DNA from 2 places in the Roseateles sp. T103 genome. Region 2 is predicted to be linked to the other one. Evidence: predicted binding sites of a transcription regulator. Region 2 holds the regulator's gene; the other holds the start of a gene.
The links. Region 2 encodes HrcA, which represses chaperone genes, less so after heat shock. Its sites were predicted from a motif close to TTAGCACTCNNNNNNNNNGAGTGCTAA; they were not measured.
Positions count from the first base shown of each region.

Region 1: rpoH (RNA polymerase sigma factor RpoH) is a predicted target of HrcA. The motif match lies at 3,040-3,066, and genes of this name have one in related genera.

Region 1 covers NZ_JBXVVS010000004.1:201,754-209,784, forward strand. Annotated here, with positions in the region: gene AC2EBS_RS13405 (CHASE domain-containing protein) at 1-2,329, shown strand, start outside; gene AC2EBS_RS13410 (chemotaxis protein CheW) at 2,432-2,938, shown strand; gene rpoH (RNA polymerase sigma factor RpoH) at 3,115-4,032, shown strand; gene AC2EBS_RS13420 (SCO family protein) at 4,191-4,817, opposite strand; gene cyoE (heme o synthase) at 4,822-5,766, opposite strand; gene AC2EBS_RS13430 (COX15/CtaA family protein) at 5,784-6,914, opposite strand; gene AC2EBS_RS13435 (SCO family protein) at 6,929-7,576, opposite strand; gene AC2EBS_RS13440 (SURF1 family protein) at 7,587-8,031, opposite strand, start outside.
Region 2 covers NZ_JBXVVS010000002.1:374,058-382,088, forward strand. Annotated here, with positions in the region: gene AC2EBS_RS08155 (DsrE family protein) at 1-36, shown strand, start outside; gene AC2EBS_RS08160 (carboxymuconolactone decarboxylase family protein) at 70-432, opposite strand; tRNA gene AC2EBS_RS08165 (tRNA-Ile) at 964-1,040, opposite strand; gene hrcA (heat-inducible transcriptional repressor HrcA) at 1,120-2,139, opposite strand; gene AC2EBS_RS08175 (NAD kinase) at 2,209-3,087, shown strand; gene recN (DNA repair protein RecN) at 3,087-4,802, shown strand; gene rapZ (RNase adapter RapZ) at 4,799-5,725, shown strand; gene mutY (A/G-specific adenine glycosylase) at 5,780-6,838, opposite strand; gene mutM (bifunctional DNA-formamidopyrimidine glycosylase/DNA-(apurinic or apyrimidinic site) lyase) at 6,835-7,668, opposite strand; gene AC2EBS_RS08200 (tetratricopeptide repeat protein) at 7,755-8,031, shown strand, end outside.

The DNA of each region.
Region 1 (8,031 bases), on a different contig from region 2:
GCTGCTCGCGCTGGGCTGGGCCGCACGGGTGCCGCCGGACCAGAAAGAGACGTTCGAGCAGGCTGCTCGCGCCGAGGGCTTTGTCCGTTACGCGGTGCGTGACCGCGGCCGGGCGGCTGACCTGAGCACGGATCCGTCAGAGCCGGCACTTGCGATACGGCTGATCGAGCCGATGCGCCGCAACGAAGCGGCGCTCGGCGTCAACATCCGCTCCATCCGCGCCTCGCGCGAGGCGACGCAGCGCACCGCGCGCAGTGCGCAGGCGGCGGCAACAGCAGGCTTCCAGCTCAGCCAGGACAGCGATGCCGGTGCGGTCGGCGTGGTGATCTATCAGGCGCTCTACGAGGGCCAGCCGGCCGACGAGGTGGAGCGGGCGCAGGCGCTGCGCGGCGTGGCCTTTGCGACGGTACGGCCGGATCTGCTGCTGGGTGCCGTCGCCGCCTCGCTGCCGCAGCGGCTGGAGCTGTGCATGCTGGACACCGATCCCCAGGCCCAGCATCGCCACCTGGCCGGACCCAGCGACTGCGAGGCCTTGCCGGTGGGCGTGCTGTCGCGGACACGCCCTATCCTCTTCGCCGGCAGGACCTGGGAACTGCGCGTCTTTGCACGAACCGCACCTTTGCCGCTGGGCGACCGCAGCGGCTGGGCCTTCGCGCTGATCGGCCTGCTCAGCACGGCGCTGCTGGGCGCACTGCTGCTCACCATCACCGGGCGGGCGCGGCGCATCGAGGCTCTGGTGCGGGAGCGCACGGCCGAACTGCAGCGCGAGGTGCAGCAGCGCGAGCAGGCCTCGCTGGCACTGGCTCAGAGCGAGCAGCGCTTTCGCAACATCTTCGACAACGTGCCCATCGGGCTGGTCTTCTCCGACCTGGACGGCAGACCTCGCGAGGTCAACCCGCACTTCTGCCGCATGCTCGGGTACGCGCCGCAAGAGCTGTTGGGCATGCGTGAGATCGAGCTCACCCACGTCGACGACCGGGCCGAGGATCAGCGCCTGCGCCAGGAGCTGCTCGACGGCCAGACGGGCATGTACCGGCGCCGCAAACGCTTCCTCGCCCACGATGGCCATGCCATCCAGGCCCGCGTGCTGGTCGCGCTGCTGCGCGACACCGAGGGGCGGCCCGACCGCCTGCTCAGCGTCGTCGAGGACATCACCGACCAGTTGAAGATGCGCGAGCTGGAGCTGGCCCGCGAGGCGGCCGAGGCAGCCAGCCGGGCAAAGAACGAGTTCCTCTCGCGCATGAGCCACGAGCTGCGCACGCCGCTCAACGCGATGCTGGGCTTCACCCAGCTGCTGGACATGGACACGCAGCCTGCACTGAGCCCGCGGCAGAAAGGCTGGGCCGCACAGGTGCAGCATGCCGGCTGGCATCTGCTGGAGATGATCAACGAGATCCTCGACCTCTCGCGCATCGAGTCCGGATCGCTCAAGCTCGAGCTCACGCGTCTGGACCTGCAGACCCTGGTGACCAGCGCGGTGTCGATGCTGCTCAAACCGGCCGAGCAGCGCCGTATCACGCTGGCGCAGCAGCTGGCGCCCGAAGCCAGCCATGTGCGGGGCGATGCCACGCGCATCCGCCAGGTACTGACCAATCTGCTCAGCAATGCGGTCAAGTACAACGTCGAGGGCGGCAGCGTGCTGGTAAGCAGCCGGCTGAGCGATGCGCACACGGTGGAAGTCGTCGTGACCGACACCGGCATGGGCTTGAGTGCACAGCAGCTGGCCCAGCTGTTCGAACCCTTCAACCGGCTCGGCCGCGAGAGCAGCGGCATCGAGGGCACCGGCATCGGCCTGGTGATCGCACGGCGTCTTGCCGAGCTGATGGGAGGCTCGCTGGAGGCCACCAGCACGGTGGGTCAGGGCTCGAGCTTCGTGCTGCGCCTGCCGCGAGCCGAGGCTCCGCCACAGGCCGTCGGCGCAGCGACGGCCGGACCGGCGCCCGCGCCAGCGCTGCCACAGCGTCGCGTGCTCTATATCGAGGACAACGACACGAATGTGGCGCTGATGCGCGGCGTGCTGGCACAGCGTCCCCAGCTGCAGCTGCAGGTCTGTGGCGACTTGGCCAGCGGACTGCAGGCCGTGCTGAACGATCCGCCGGACCTATTGCTGCTGGACATGCAGTTGCCCGACGGCGACGGCCTGGATCTGCTGCGCCGGCTGCGCAGCACACCGGCCTGCAGCGAGCTGCCGGTGATCGCCGTATCGGCCAATGCCCTGCCTGACCAGGTAGCTGCCGTGCTCGAGGCTGGCGCGCTGCACTATCTGACCAAGCCCATCGATGTGCAGGAATTGCTCGCCACGCTGGATCGCGTGCTCGCGCAGGACTGAAGCTGCAGCAAGCCCGGCCACTGGCGGGCAAAATATGCGTGCCGGCCCGCTGTGCCCCGAAGCGCCGTGGCCGAGGTCCCTGCAGTTGTCCCGACGTTGACCATGAGCTCTACCGAACTTGCCCCCATCGCCCCTGCCGCCAATGCCCTGGCGCCTGTGGACGCCCCGCCGGCCGCCCGTCAGTTCCTGACCTTCCGCGTCGGCGCCGAAGAGTACGGCATCGACATCCTGAAGGTTCAGGAGATCCGTTCCTACGAACAGCCTACGCGCATTGCCAACGCCCCCGCCTTCGTCAAGGGCGTGGTGAATCTGCGCGGTGTGATCGTGCCCATCGTCGACCTGCGTCTGCGCCTGGGCTGCGAGAGCGGCTACAACAGCTTCACCGTGGTCATCGTGCTGAACGTCTGCAACCGGGTGGTCGGCATCGTCGTGGACTCGGTCTCCGACGTGCTGGAGATGGCGGCAGGCGACATCAAGCCGCCGCCAGAGATCGGCGCGGCGATCGACACCCGCTTTGTCACCGGGCTGGGCAAGGTCGGTGAACGAATGCTGATCCTGCTGGACATCGAGGGCATGGTCTCGAGCCCTGATTTCGGCATCATGGATTGAGCGGGCTCAGAGGTCGCCCGCTAGGCCGCCGACTTTCTATGTTGGCGACCACTCACCTTCCATGCCTCGAAAATCCTAAGCCTCCGCGCACTTGTTGAGACTTAGCACTCCAGAGCATAGAGTGCTAATATTCAAATGTTGGCGCAATCCATGCGCTGGCAACAGGAGGTTGACCAATGACCGCACAAACCGCACTGGCCGTCCGCGATCCCTGGGCCTTGCTGCCCTCGCTGGGGAATCTGGACGCCTACATCTCCGCCGTGAATCGCATGCCCATGCTCACGCCGGAGGAGGAGCTGAGCTTCGCGCGCCGACTGCGCACGAGTGGCGACCTCGAGGCGGCCGGCAGACTGGTGCTGTCGCATCTGCGTCTGGTGGTGTCGATCTCGCGCCAGTACCTGGGCTATGGACTGCCTCAGGGCGACCTGATTCAGGAAGGCAATGTCGGCCTGATGAAAGCGGTAAAGCGTTTCGACCCCGAGCAGGGCGTGCGTCTGGTCAGCTATGCGATGCATTGGATCAAGGCCGAGATCCACGAGTACATCCTGCGCAACTGGCGCATGGTCAAGGTCGCCACCACGAAGGCGCAGCGCAAGCTCTTCTTCAATCTGCGCTCGATGAAGCACAGCATGAAGGAAGACGTTCTGGACGATCAGGCCTATCGCAGCACGCTGTCCGAGGCAGAGGTCGAGCAGGTCGCCCGCACGCTAAACGTGAAGCGCGAGGAAGTGCTGGAGATGGAGACGCGCCTGTCCGGCGGCGACGTGGCGCTGGAGGCGCCAGGTGATGACGAGGGCGAGAGCTTCGCGCCCATCGCCTATCTGGCCGACGACAGCCATGAGCCGACGCGTGTGCTGGAAGCGCGCAAGCGCGACCATCTGGCCGGTGACGGCATCCAGACGGCACTGGCCGTGCTGGACGAACGCAGCCGCCGCATCGTCGAGGAGCGCTGGCTCAAGGTGAACGACGACAGCTCGGGCGGCATGACCTTGCACGAACTGGCAGCCGAATACGGCGTCAGCGCCGAACGGATCCGCCAGATCGAGGCAGCGGCGATGAAGAAGATGCGCAAGGCACTGGCCGAAGCGGCCTGATACCGCCCAAGCCGCAAGAACAAAGCCCCGGCACGCCGGGGCTTTTTGTTGTCCACGCCGATGGCACCTGCTGATCGAGCGGCGTCCGAGGATCCAGCTCCGCCCGCTCTGTGGGCGCGCCCCCTTGAGGGCGCCGGCGAAGCCGGCAGGCGGTGATGCTACTTCTCGGCCAGCAGCAGCTTCAGATCATCGGCCAGCACCTGCGCACCCGAGCCGTAGCGCGAAAACACGCGCACGCGCCCCTGGCGGTCGAACAGATAGCTCGCTGCCGTGTGGTCTATGGTGTAGCTGCCTTCGGTCTTGCCCGGCACCTTGCTGTAGAAGACCTTGAACTCCTTGGCCACGGCCTTGGTCTGATCGGCCGTGCCGCGCAACGCCACGAAGCTGGGATCGAAATTGGCCAGATAGGCCTTGAGCAGATCGGGCGTGTCGCGCTCGGGATCGACGGTGATGAAGATGCCCTGCACCTGCTCCCCATCCGGGCCGAGCGCCTTCTTGACTGCGGCCAGCTCCGCCAGCGTGGTCGGGCAGACATCGGGGCACTGCGTGAAGCCGAAGAAAATCACCAACACCTTGCCGCGGAAGTCGCCCAGCGTGCGGGTCTGGCCATGCTGGTCGGTCAGCTGGAACTCACGCGCGTAGTCTGCACCGGTGAGATCTATGCCCTTGAAGCCCGGCTTCGCCGCGCCACCCAGTCCCAGCTTGTCGCAAGCAGCAAGTCCGGCGGTGGCGGCGGACAGTGCCGAGATCAGAAGCAGGCGGCGGTTCAGGGGTGTCGTCATCATGAGCTCAGCCCAGCCAGGGCATCAGGTAATGGTCCAACAGCAGCGCCGCGAAAAGCAGCGACAGATGCAGGATGGAGAACCGGAAAGTCTTGCGCGCCAGATCGTCAGAGTACTCGCGCCACAGCCGCCAAGCATAGGCGCAGAAGCCCAGGCCAAGCACCACCGCGCTGAACAGATAGATCCAGCCGCTCATCTCGATCAGGAAGGGCAGCAGCGTCGCCGCGAACAGCACCCAGGTGTAGAGCACGATCTGCAGCCGCGTGAACTCGGAGCCATGCGTCACGGGCAGCATCGGCAGGCCAGCCTTGCGATAGTCCTCGGTGCGGTAGAGCGCCAGCGCCCAGAAGTGGGGCGGCGTCCACAGGAAGATGATCAGGCACAGCAACAGCGATTCGGGCCCGACCTCACCGCGCAACGCGGCCCAACCCAGCACCGGAGGCATTGCACCCGAAGCGCCTCCGATGACGATGTTCTGCGGCGTCAGCGGCTTGAGCACCACGGTGTAGATCACTGCGTAGCCGACGAAGGTGGCGAAAGTCAGCCACATGGTCAGCGGATTGACCCAGACATAGAGGATGAGCATGCCCAGGCCGCAGAGGGCTGCAGAGAAGCTCAGCGTCTGCGCGCGACTGAGTTCGCCCTTGGCCGTCGGCCGCCAGGCGGTGCGCCTCATTTTCGCGTCGATCTGCTGCTCGATCAGGCAGTTGAAGGCGGCCGCGGCACCGGCAACCAGCCAGATACCGACCGTCGCCGCGAACGCGACACCCAGCTCGCGCCCAGACGGCAGCCCTGGCACGGCAAGGGCCATGCCGATCACCGCGCAGAAGACGATCAGCTGCACCACGCGCGGCTTGGTCAGTGCGTAGAACTGCTGCCAGCGTGATCCCGGCGCCGGCGTCACCGCGCCAACGGCCGCGCCTGAAGAGGAGGAAGAGGTAGAAGAAGCCATCTCGCGAATCCTAGTGCTCAGGCTGCCCGGGCCAGCGCCTGCGCTGGCAGCACCTGCGCTTGCGGCTGGCGGACGCGGGCCAGCATCACGCTGAGCAGCGCCAGCAGCATGGCGGCGCCGCCGGTATGCGCCAAGGCGGCCAGTAGCGGCCAGTCCAGCACCACGTTGCTCAGACCGCTCAGCAGCTGCCACAGCGCGACCGCGACCAGGCGGCCCGCCCAGCGACGCGCCTGCACGTCGCCGCTGGCCCAAAGCCGCCAGGCGAACAGCCCCAGCGCGGCAAAGACGACCAGCGCGCCAATGCGATGCGTCATGTGAATGGCCGTCAGCGCAGCAAAGGGCAGCCAGCCGCCGTCGCGGCCCTCGCCCAGCTCGCGCCAGAGTGCAAAGCCATGCTCGAAATCCATAGGCGGCCACCACTGTCCCTGGCAGGTGGGGAAATCGCTGCAGGCCAGCACCGCATAGTTGGTGCTGACCCAGCCGCCCAGGGCCACCTGCAGCAGCGCGAGACCGACCACCGCCCAGCCTCCCAGGTACAGCCCGCGGCTCAGCGGCAGCCGCAGCTCACCCAGGCGTTGCGACTGCCAGCCCAACAGCATCAGCAGGCCGAGTGCCAGCACCAGATGCAGGGTGACGATGGCCGGGAAGAGCTTCATCGTCACCGTCAGCGCGCCGAACAGCCCCTGCACCACAACCCAGACCAGCGCCAGCCAGGACCACAGCGGCGAGGGCATGCCCGGCTCGCGCCGCCAGCGCGTGTGCAGTACCGCGGTCACCAGGATGAGGAAACCCACTGCACTGGCGAAGTAGCGGTGCAGCATCTCGATCCAGGCCTTGGTATGGGTTACGGGACCGGTAGGCATCGCGGTCTGCGCGGCGTGGATCTCGCTGCGCGCGCCGATCGGCGAAGCGCTGCCGTAGCAACCTGGCCAGTCCGGGCAACCCAGGCCCGAGTCGGTCAGACGCGTGAAGGCACCAACGAGGATCAGCTCGAAGGTCAAGGTCAGCGTCAGCACCACGATCAGACGCAGGCGCTCCCGCGGACTTGCGCCACGGCCGCGGCGCCAGGCCCAGGCCAGCGGCAGCACGCCGAGTAGCGCGGCTGCCAGCAGGAGCTGGAGCAAGGGGCTGAAGTCGAATCCGCTCATCGGCATCGCTCCACTCAACGCCCGGCCCGGTCCCAGCTCGAGCTGGCGCGCAGCAGGCGATCGAGATCGCGCTTGAGCTTGGCCGGATCGGGCTGCACGGGTGTGCGCATCATCCAGCGGCCCATCGGATCGATGACATACAGGTGTTCGTCCAGGCTATGGCCGCTGGCCGGCTTGAGCCACGCCTCGATCTGCTCGCGCGGCGCACGCAGCACGGTGACCGGCACACCCTGCTGCGTCAACACCTGACGCAGCTCCGGCCGCATCGCCTCGCCGTCGGGCAACAGCAGCAGCTTGTCGACCTTGTCACGCTCCTTGCCGAGCATCGCACGCAGCTGCCGCTGCATGTACAGGCGCCCCTCGCATTCGGCCGTGCAGGCGGTGTCCTGCACCAGCGTCAGCAGCCACTGGCCTTTCAGCGCTTCGGGAGCGACGGGCTTGCCATCGAGGTCCTGCAATGAAAGGGCCGCGGGGATCTCCACGGTGGGCGTGATCAGGTCGCTATACGCATCGCCGCGCAGCTTGAGCACGTAGAAGCTGAAGTAGGACGCGATGACGGGCGCAGCGCATGCCGCGATGACCAGCAGCATGCGCAAGCGGCCGGCGCGGGTGCGCTGCTGCGCCGCAGCCGCCTCCGGGTCGGGCATGCTGTGCACGGTCATCTCCATCGGATCACGCACTGGGGCGCCGGCGGCGGGGTCGGACGATTTGGAACCAGACATAGAGGATGACGATCAGCGCGCTGAGCGCGAACCATTGGAAAGCGTAGCCGTAGTGTTTCTGCAGGCCCAGGTCAGGGGCCGGCCAGTCGCGGGAAAGACCGTCGGCCAGCACCTGACCGTCGAGCTCGGCCGGTGCCAGCTGGACGATGGTTGGCGCCAGCAGCTTCAGCCCGGTCTCGCGCGCGTAAGCGTCGCGGTCGAGATTCTGCCGGATCGGCCCGGTGCCCGCCTCGCCGATCTCGTAGACCCGACTGGGAGAGGCGGCAATGCGGCCCTTGATCTGCACGATGTCACGCACGTCGTCGAGCCGCGGCAGCCGGGTGCGCTCCGCCATGTCGCGCGGCACCCAGCCGCGCTGCACCAGCACGGCAGCGTCCCTGCCCTCGAGCTGCAGT
Region 2 (8,031 bases):
CTGCAGGAGCAGGGCTACGCCTACATCGCCTGGTAGCGCGCCCGCCCTGCCCGGCGGCAGCGCCCCGGGTCAGGCGGCAGGCGTTGCGCGTTCGCCGCCGAATTGCTCGTAGGCGTCCAGCGCGTGTGCGGCGTACATCAGCGCCGGGCCGCCGCCCATGTAGACGCACATGCCCAGCATCTCCTCGAATTCCTTGCGCGTGGCGCCCAGCTTCACCAGCGCCTCGGCATGGAAGCCGATGCAGGGGTCGCAGCGCGCCGCCACCGACAGCGCCATCGCGATCAGTTCCTTGCTCTTCTTGTCGAGCACGCCGTCCTTGGTGGCGGCCTGCGCCAGTGCAGAGAAGCCACGCGTCGTGTCAGGGATGTCAGCGCGCAGCTTGGCCAGCGAGGCCGAGACCTCGGCGGTGATTTCGCGATAGTTCTTCGTCATCGGGGACTCCGTGGGAATGGACGGCCCAGAGCGCGCCGGGCTGGCGCCGCATTGCCGAATCCAAATATAAGTGTGTCCGAATTTTTGCGCTAGTGTGGCCGCTGTGCCTTGAGCCAGCGCAGAGCGCGGGTTGACACAGCGCCGGCCCAGCTTGTCCAGCACCCACTGCAAGATCAGGATGTCGCGCGCGCAATGCGCCGGCGCAGCTGTGCAGGTATTTGAAGCACGACGCGGGCCGCCTGCCAATTGATTTCCCCGTAGGCATCGAGAGCCTGGCAATCCCTCGCCCTGCCCAGTTCACGGCACCGTTGCGCATACCTATCGCCATACTGCTGCTTGCCACACGCCAGAGTGACTTCGGCTACCGCCAAATGGCGCGACGGAACGCCGGGACCGGCCGCGTCAAGAACGGCTCCGCGATCTAGTTCAATGTGGACCGCCGGCTGAAGCTGAAACCGAGCTGAATGTGATCGAGTGCCACAGAGCCGGGCAGCCGAATCTGAGCATGGAGATCGTCTGATCCACGGGGATTGGTAGGCCGTATTGGACTTGAACCAATGACCAAAGGATTATGAGTCCTCTGCTCTAACCAACTGAGCTAACGGCCCCCTTGGGGAACTCCTGGCCTTGCACCAGGAGCGGCGCATTGTATCGGCGGGGCCGCAGTGCCCCACCGCGCTCAGCGGCTCACTTCTGCGACAGCACGTTGCTGACCATGCGCGAGGTGATGTCGACGATCTGGATCATGCGGTCGTAGGCCATGCGCGTGGGGCCAATCACGCCCAGCGTGCCGACCACCTGGCCGTCGATCTCGTAGGGCGCGGAGACGACCGACAGTTCCTCGAAGGGCACGACCTGGCTTTCGCCGCCGATGTAGATGCGCACGCCCTCGGCGCGGCTGGACACGTCGAGCAGGCGCATCAGCTGGGTCTTCTGCTCGAAGAGGTCGAAGAGCCGGCGCAGGCTGCCCATATCGTTGCTGAAGTCCTGCACGGTGAGCAGATTGCGTTCGCCGGAGATGACGACGCGCTCTTCCTCGTGCTCCATGGCCTCGGCGCCCACCTTGACCGCCGTGCTCATCAGCTCGGCGATCTCGCTGCGCAGCGCGTCGACCTCGCCCTTGAGCTTCTCGCGTACCGCCTCCAGCGTCAGGCCCGCGTAGCTCATGTTCAGCCGGTTGCTGGCCTCGGCCAGCTCGCTCTGGCTGAAGTCCTGCTGCGTGAAGATCACGCGGTTCTGCACATCGCCGTCGGGCGCCACCATGATGACCAGCACACGCCGCTCACCCAGGCGCATGAACTCGATGTGGTGGAACACGCTGGGCTTGCGCGGCGCGGTGACCACGCCGACAAAGCTGGACAGGCTGGACAGCAGCTGCGCGGCGCTGGCAATGACGCGCTGCGGCTGGTCGGGTTGAAGCGGCGTCTCGATAGGTGGCGGCTCGGCCACCAGCACGCCGGGGTTGGCGGTGAGCATGGTGTCGACGAAGAGCCGGTAGCCGCGCGCGGTCGGCACCCGGCCGGCGCTGGTGTGCGGGCTGGCGATCAGCCCCAGCTCCTCCAGGTCGGCCATCACGTTGCGTATGGTCGCTGGCGAGAGCTCCAGACCCGAGGCCTTGGAGAGCGTGCGAGAACCGACCGGCTGGCCGTCGGCGATATAGCGTTCGACCAGGGTCTTCAGCAGTGATTTGGAGCGCTCGTCGAGCATGGTTTTCATTGTACGGATGCCCGGCCGGCTACCCGCAAGCCGGCATATCCCTGTGGTGTAATTCTTCGCATGGTTCCCAAGCGTTTCAAACATGTCGCGGTCGTCGGCAAGCATCAGGCGCACGGCATTCGCACGGTGCTCGAGGAAGTCGTCGAGTACCTGACCCGGCAGGGGCTGGACGTTTCGCTGGAACGCGACACCGCGCTGAACACCGGCATCAGCGGCTATGAGGCGCTGACGCCTGTCGAGCTGGGCAGGCAATGCGACCTGGCGGTGGTGGTCGGCGGGGACGGCACGATGCTGGGCTTCGCCCGCGAGATGGCCCGCCACGGCACGCCGCTGGTGGGCATCAACAAGGGACGCCTGGGCTTCATCACCGACATCCCGATGGAGCGTTTCCGCGAGGCCATGGGCCCTATCCTGGCCGGCGACTTCGAGATGGAGCACCGCCCCATGCTCGAAGGCGAGGTCTGGCGCGACGGCGAATGCATCTTCGAGGGCATGGCGCTCAACGATGTGGTGGTCAGCCGCGGCGCCACCGCGGCGATGGTGGAGCTCAGGGTCGACATCGGCGACGAGTTCGTCGCCAATATGCGCGCCGACGGCGTGATCGTTGCGTCGCCCACCGGCTCCAGCGCCTATGCGCTGTCGGCCGGCGGCCCGCTGCTGCACCCGAGCATCGCCGGCCTGGTGCTGGTGCCGATCGCCTCGCACACGCTGTCCAACCGGCCCATCGTGCTGCCGGATTCGGGCGAGGTGCGCATGGAGATCGTCGCCGGCCGCGACGCCAGCGTGAACTTCGACATGCAGAGCCTGGCCAGCCTGCTGCACGGCGACCGCATCACCGTGCGGCGCTCCAGCCACCGCGTCTGCTTCGTCCACCCCAAGGGCTGGAGCTATTACGCGACGCTGCGCCGCAAGCTGCGCTGGTATGAGGGAGTCGTGTGATGTTACGGAGACTCGCGCTGCGCGACTTCGTCATCGTCCCCGAGCTGGAGCTGGACTTCGCCGCCGGCTTCTCGGCGCTGACCGGCGAGACCGGCGCCGGCAAGTCCATCCTCATCGACGCGCTGCAGCTGGTGCTGGGCGGTCGTGGCGATGCCGGCGTGGTACGTGAGGCTGCCGCTCGTGCTGAGATCAGCGCTGAGTTCGACCGCCCTACCGCGCTGGCTGCCTGGCTGGATGAAGCCGGCTTCGAGTCTGACGGCGAAACCCTGCTGCTGCGCCGCGTGATCGACGCGCAGGGCAAGAGCCGCGCCTGGATCAACGGCAGCGTGGCCACCGTGGCCCAGCTGCGCGAGCTGGCCGACAGCCTGCTGGACATCCACGGCCAGCACGCCTGGCAAGGGCTGACCCGTGCCGCATCGGTGCGAGAGCTGCTCGACGGCTTCGCCGGGCTCGATACCCGCGCGCTGGCCGGGCTCTATGCCGTGTGGAAGCAGGCCAGCGAGAAGCTCGACGCCGCGCGCGGCCGCGCCGACGAGCTCAGCCGCGAACGCGAACGCCTGGCCTGGCAGATCGAGGAGCTGGGCCGCCTCGGCCCGCGCGAGCAGGAATGGGAAGAGCTCAATGCCGAGCACCAGCGCCTCTCGCATGCCGCCTCGCTGATGGACGGCGCGCGCCTGGCGCTGGACGCGATCAGCGAGGCCGAGCTCAGCGCCGAGACGATGACCGACAAGGCCATCGACGCGCTGCAGGCGGTGATCGACTACGACGCGCGCCTGGCCCCCGCCGCCGAGGCGCTGCAGGGCGCGCAGGCACAGCTGCGCGATGCCGCACACACGCTGGCGTCCTACCTGAACAGTACCGAGCTGGAACCCGAGCGGCTGCAGGAGCTGGACGAGCGCCTGTCGGCCTGGATGACGCTGGCGCGCCGCTACCGCCGCCCCGGCGCCGAGCTGCCGGCACTGCTGCTGCAATGGCAGGACGAGCTGCGCGCATTGGATGAATCGGCCGACGTGGGCGCGCTGGAGCGCGCAGTTGCCGAGGCACGCAAGAGCTACGAGCAGGAAGCCAAGCGCGTCGGCCGCGCCCGTGCCGACGCGGCGCCGCGCCTGGCCGCTGCGGTGACGCAGGCGATGCAGCAGCTGGGCATGGCCGGCGGCGCCTTCGAGGTCAGCCTGATCGCGCAGGAGCAGCCGCAGAGCTTCGGCCTGGAGAGCGCCGAATTCCTCGTTGCCGGCCATGCCGGCAGCACGCCGCGGCCGCTGGCCAAGGTGGCCTCGGGCGGCGAGCTGTCGCGCATCGCGCTGGCCATTGCCGTCACCACCTGCCAGAGCGACCCGAATGGAGCCGGCACGCTGATCTTCGACGAGATCGACGCTGGCGTCGGCGGCGCCGTGGCCGAGACCGTGGGCCGGCTGATGAAGCAGCTCGGCCGCAGCCGCCAGGTGCTGGCCGTCACGCATCTGCCGCAGGTGGCCGCCTGCGCCGACCAGCATTACGTCGTCGCCAAGTCGCTGCGCGCCGATGGCGTCACCGCCAGCGAGGTGCGCCCCGTCGCCGGCGAGGCGCGCGTGCAGGAGATCGCGCGCATGCTGGGCGGTGAGCGCCTGTCGTCGGCCAGCCTGGCACATGCCCAAGAGATGTTGCAGTTGTCGTCGTCCACCGCAGTAGCTGAAGAGGCCGCGCCAGCGCGCGGCAGCAAGAAGGCCCGTACATGAGTGAGACCCCCGCACCGGCGGCAGCCGGCGCCAACGAGACCGCTGCCCAGCGCAGCGATGTGGTGCTGGTCACCGGCATGGCCGGCGGCGGCAAGTCGGTCACGATGCATGCGCTGGAAGACGCCGGCTTCTTCTGCGTGGACAACCTGCCGCCCGAGCTGCTGCCCGCCTTCCTGGAGCTCGAGCGCCGCCGCGGCCTGCAACGCCGCGTGGCCATCGCGGTGGATGTGCGCAGCGCGGGTTCGCTGCCTCATGTGCTGCCCATGCTCAAGCAGCTGCGCGCCGAGGGCGTAGCGGTGCGCTCGATCTTCCTGGACGCCAACACCGATGCGCTGATGCGCCGCTTCTCCGAATCGCGTCGACCGCACCCGCTGCGCCGCGATGCGAAAGACAGCGGCGAGGACGAGCACCGCGCGCTGCTCGATGCGATCCAGCTGGAGCGCGAACTGCTGTCGCCGCTGCGCGTCGAATCGACGGTGATAGACACCAGCCTGCTGCGCGCGGCGCAGCTGCGCGCCTGGGTGCGCGACCTGGTCAGCGTGGCCGGCGATTCGCTGACGCTGGTGTTCGAGTCCTTCGCCTTCAAGCACGGCGTGCCCAGCGATGCGGACTTCGTCTTCGACGTGCGCGTGCTGCCCAACCCCTATTACGACCGCGACCTGCGCCCCTTCAGCGGGCGCGACGAGCCGGTGGCGGCCTTCCTGAAGGCGCAGCCCGAGGTCAACCTGATGCTGGGCCAGATCAGCGGCTTCATCGGCCAGTGGCTACCCAGCTTCGCCGCCGACCACCGCAGCTACCTCACGGTGGCGATCGGCTGCACCGGCGGCCAGCACCGTTCGGTCTATCTGGTCGAGACGCTGGCCAGGCAGTTCGCCGGCCACGGCCATGTGCTGAAGCGCCACCGCGAGCTGGACGCCAAGTAGGCGCCTGGCAGCCACTACGCACACGCTGAGGCCGCGCCAGCGGCACCGCCTCCCTCAGCCGACCAGCAGCTTTTTCAGCGGCGCCGGCAGCGCATAGGCCGCCAGCTCTTCGCGCGCCACCCAGCGTGCACCCTCGGGCGCTGCCGCGGGTGCAGTCAGCAGCGCACGCCGCGGATGCAGTACCCAGTCGAAATGCGTCAGCGCATGTTCGATGCGCGGCAGCGGCTCCGGCTCCCTTGCCCCCAGGCTGCCGGCCTGGGCCAGCAAGGCAGCCTCGTCGTCGAACATCGGCAAGGTCCACAAGCCCGCCCAGACGCCGCTGTCCGGGCGCTGCTGCAGCAAGACCTGACCCCGTTGCTCGGCCCACAGCCACCAGTTCTCGCGCCGGCCGCGCTTGAGCTTGCGTGTTTTCACCGGATAGGCGGTGGGATCGCCCTCGGCGCGTGCACGGCACAGCTCGCCGACCGGGCAGAGCAGGCATTGCGGCGAGCGCGCCGTGCACAAGGTAGCACCCAGGTCCATCAGCCCCTGCGTGTAGGCCGGCATGTCCGCTTCGGCGGCGGGCAGCATCGCGTCGGCCAGCTGCCAGAGCTTCTTCTCCTGCGCACTGCTGGCCAAGTCGCCGTCGAAGGCGAGCAGCCGGCCCAGCACGCGCTTGACGTTGCCGTCGAGGATGGCCACGCGCTCGTCGAAGCAGAAGGCAGCGATCGCTGCAGCGGTGGAGCGGCCAATGCCGGGCAGCTGCTGCAGCGCCTCGGCGCTACGCGGGAACTCGCCGCCATGTACATCGCGTACGGCCTGCGCGCAGCGGTGCAGATTGCGCGCCCGGCTGTAGTAGCCCAGGCCCTGCCACATCGCCAGCACCTCGTCGAGATGCGCGTCGGCGAGGTCGACCACGCGCGGGAAGCGGGCCAGGAAGCGCTCGTAGTAGCCGAGCACCGTGGTGACCTGGGTCTGCTGCAGCATGATTTCCGACAGCCAGACGCGATAGGCGTCGCGCGTGCGCTGCCAGGGCAGCGCGTGGCGGCCATGCCGGCGCTGCCAGGCCACCAGCAGCGCGGCGAAGTCTCGCGGCAGCTCGTCGTGCGGTCGCTTATCTTTCTTGCGGCTCATCGCTTCTGGCAGTGCGGGCAGAAATAGGTGGAACGCTGCGCCTGCACGATGCGGCGGATCGGCGTGGCGCAGAGGCGGCAGGGCTCACCCTCGCGGCCATAGACCTGGGCCTGCAGCTGGAAACTGCCGGCCACGCCGTGTGCGTCCTTGAAGTCGCGCAGCGTCGTGCCGCCCGCCTGCAGCGCCGCGCCCAGCACCTGGCGCAGCGCCTGCGCCAGCCGCTCGCAGCGCGGCAGGCTCACCTTGCCGGCCGGCGTGCGCGGATCGATGCCGGCGAGGAACAGCGCCTCGCAGGCGTAGATATTGCCGGCGCCGACCACGATGTCGCCGGCCAGCAGCGCCAGCTTCACCGCGACGCGGCGCTTCGCGAAGCCGGCCTTCAGATGCGCGCCGTCGAAGCCCGCATCGAAAGGCTCTAGGCCCAGCCCGGCCAGCAGCTTGGCGGCCGGATCCCGGTCCAGCGCCGGCGACCAGACGACGGCGCCGAAGCGCCGCGGGTCGTTCAGGCGCAGTTGGCCGTGGTCGGTCTGCAGCTCGAAGTGGTCGTGCGGCCCCGGTGGCGGCAGATGCTCGGCAAAGGCCAGCGAGCCCGACATGCCCAGATGCAGCAGCAGCCCACCGGCGGCCTCGCCCGTCGCACCGATCAGCGGCAGCCACAGGTACTTGCCCCTGCGCTGCACCGCGCCGATGCGCAGGCCGACGAGCATCTGGACATCGACGCCCAGTGGCCAGCGCAGCGGCTTGCCCAGTGTGACGCCCAGCACGCGCGCGCCCGCGATGGCGGCCGCGAAGGAACGGCGGGTGATCTCGACCTCGGGCAACTCCGGCATGGGCGCGATCATAGAGAGGTAGCCGCCCGGCACGCTGCCCTCCACCCGCGATACCCCCTCCTACAATCCGGCAACACGGTGAGGGCATGATCCGAAGCGTCCTCGTGATGTTCACGATGTCCGCACGACGTGTGTTTGCCTTGCTGCAGGAGCAGTCCTTCATGCCCAAACCCCACTCCCTCCTCGCCAGAACCTGGCTGCCCGCACTGGCGCTCGCGCTGCTGAGCCCGGTGCTGCCGGCCGACGCCCAGGCCGCCAAGGAGGAAGCCAGCTCGGTCAGAAACTCAGAGATGGACGCGGCGCTGTTTCACCAGCTGCTGGTTGCCGAGATTGAACTGCGCGCCGGCCAGCCCGGCGTGGCCT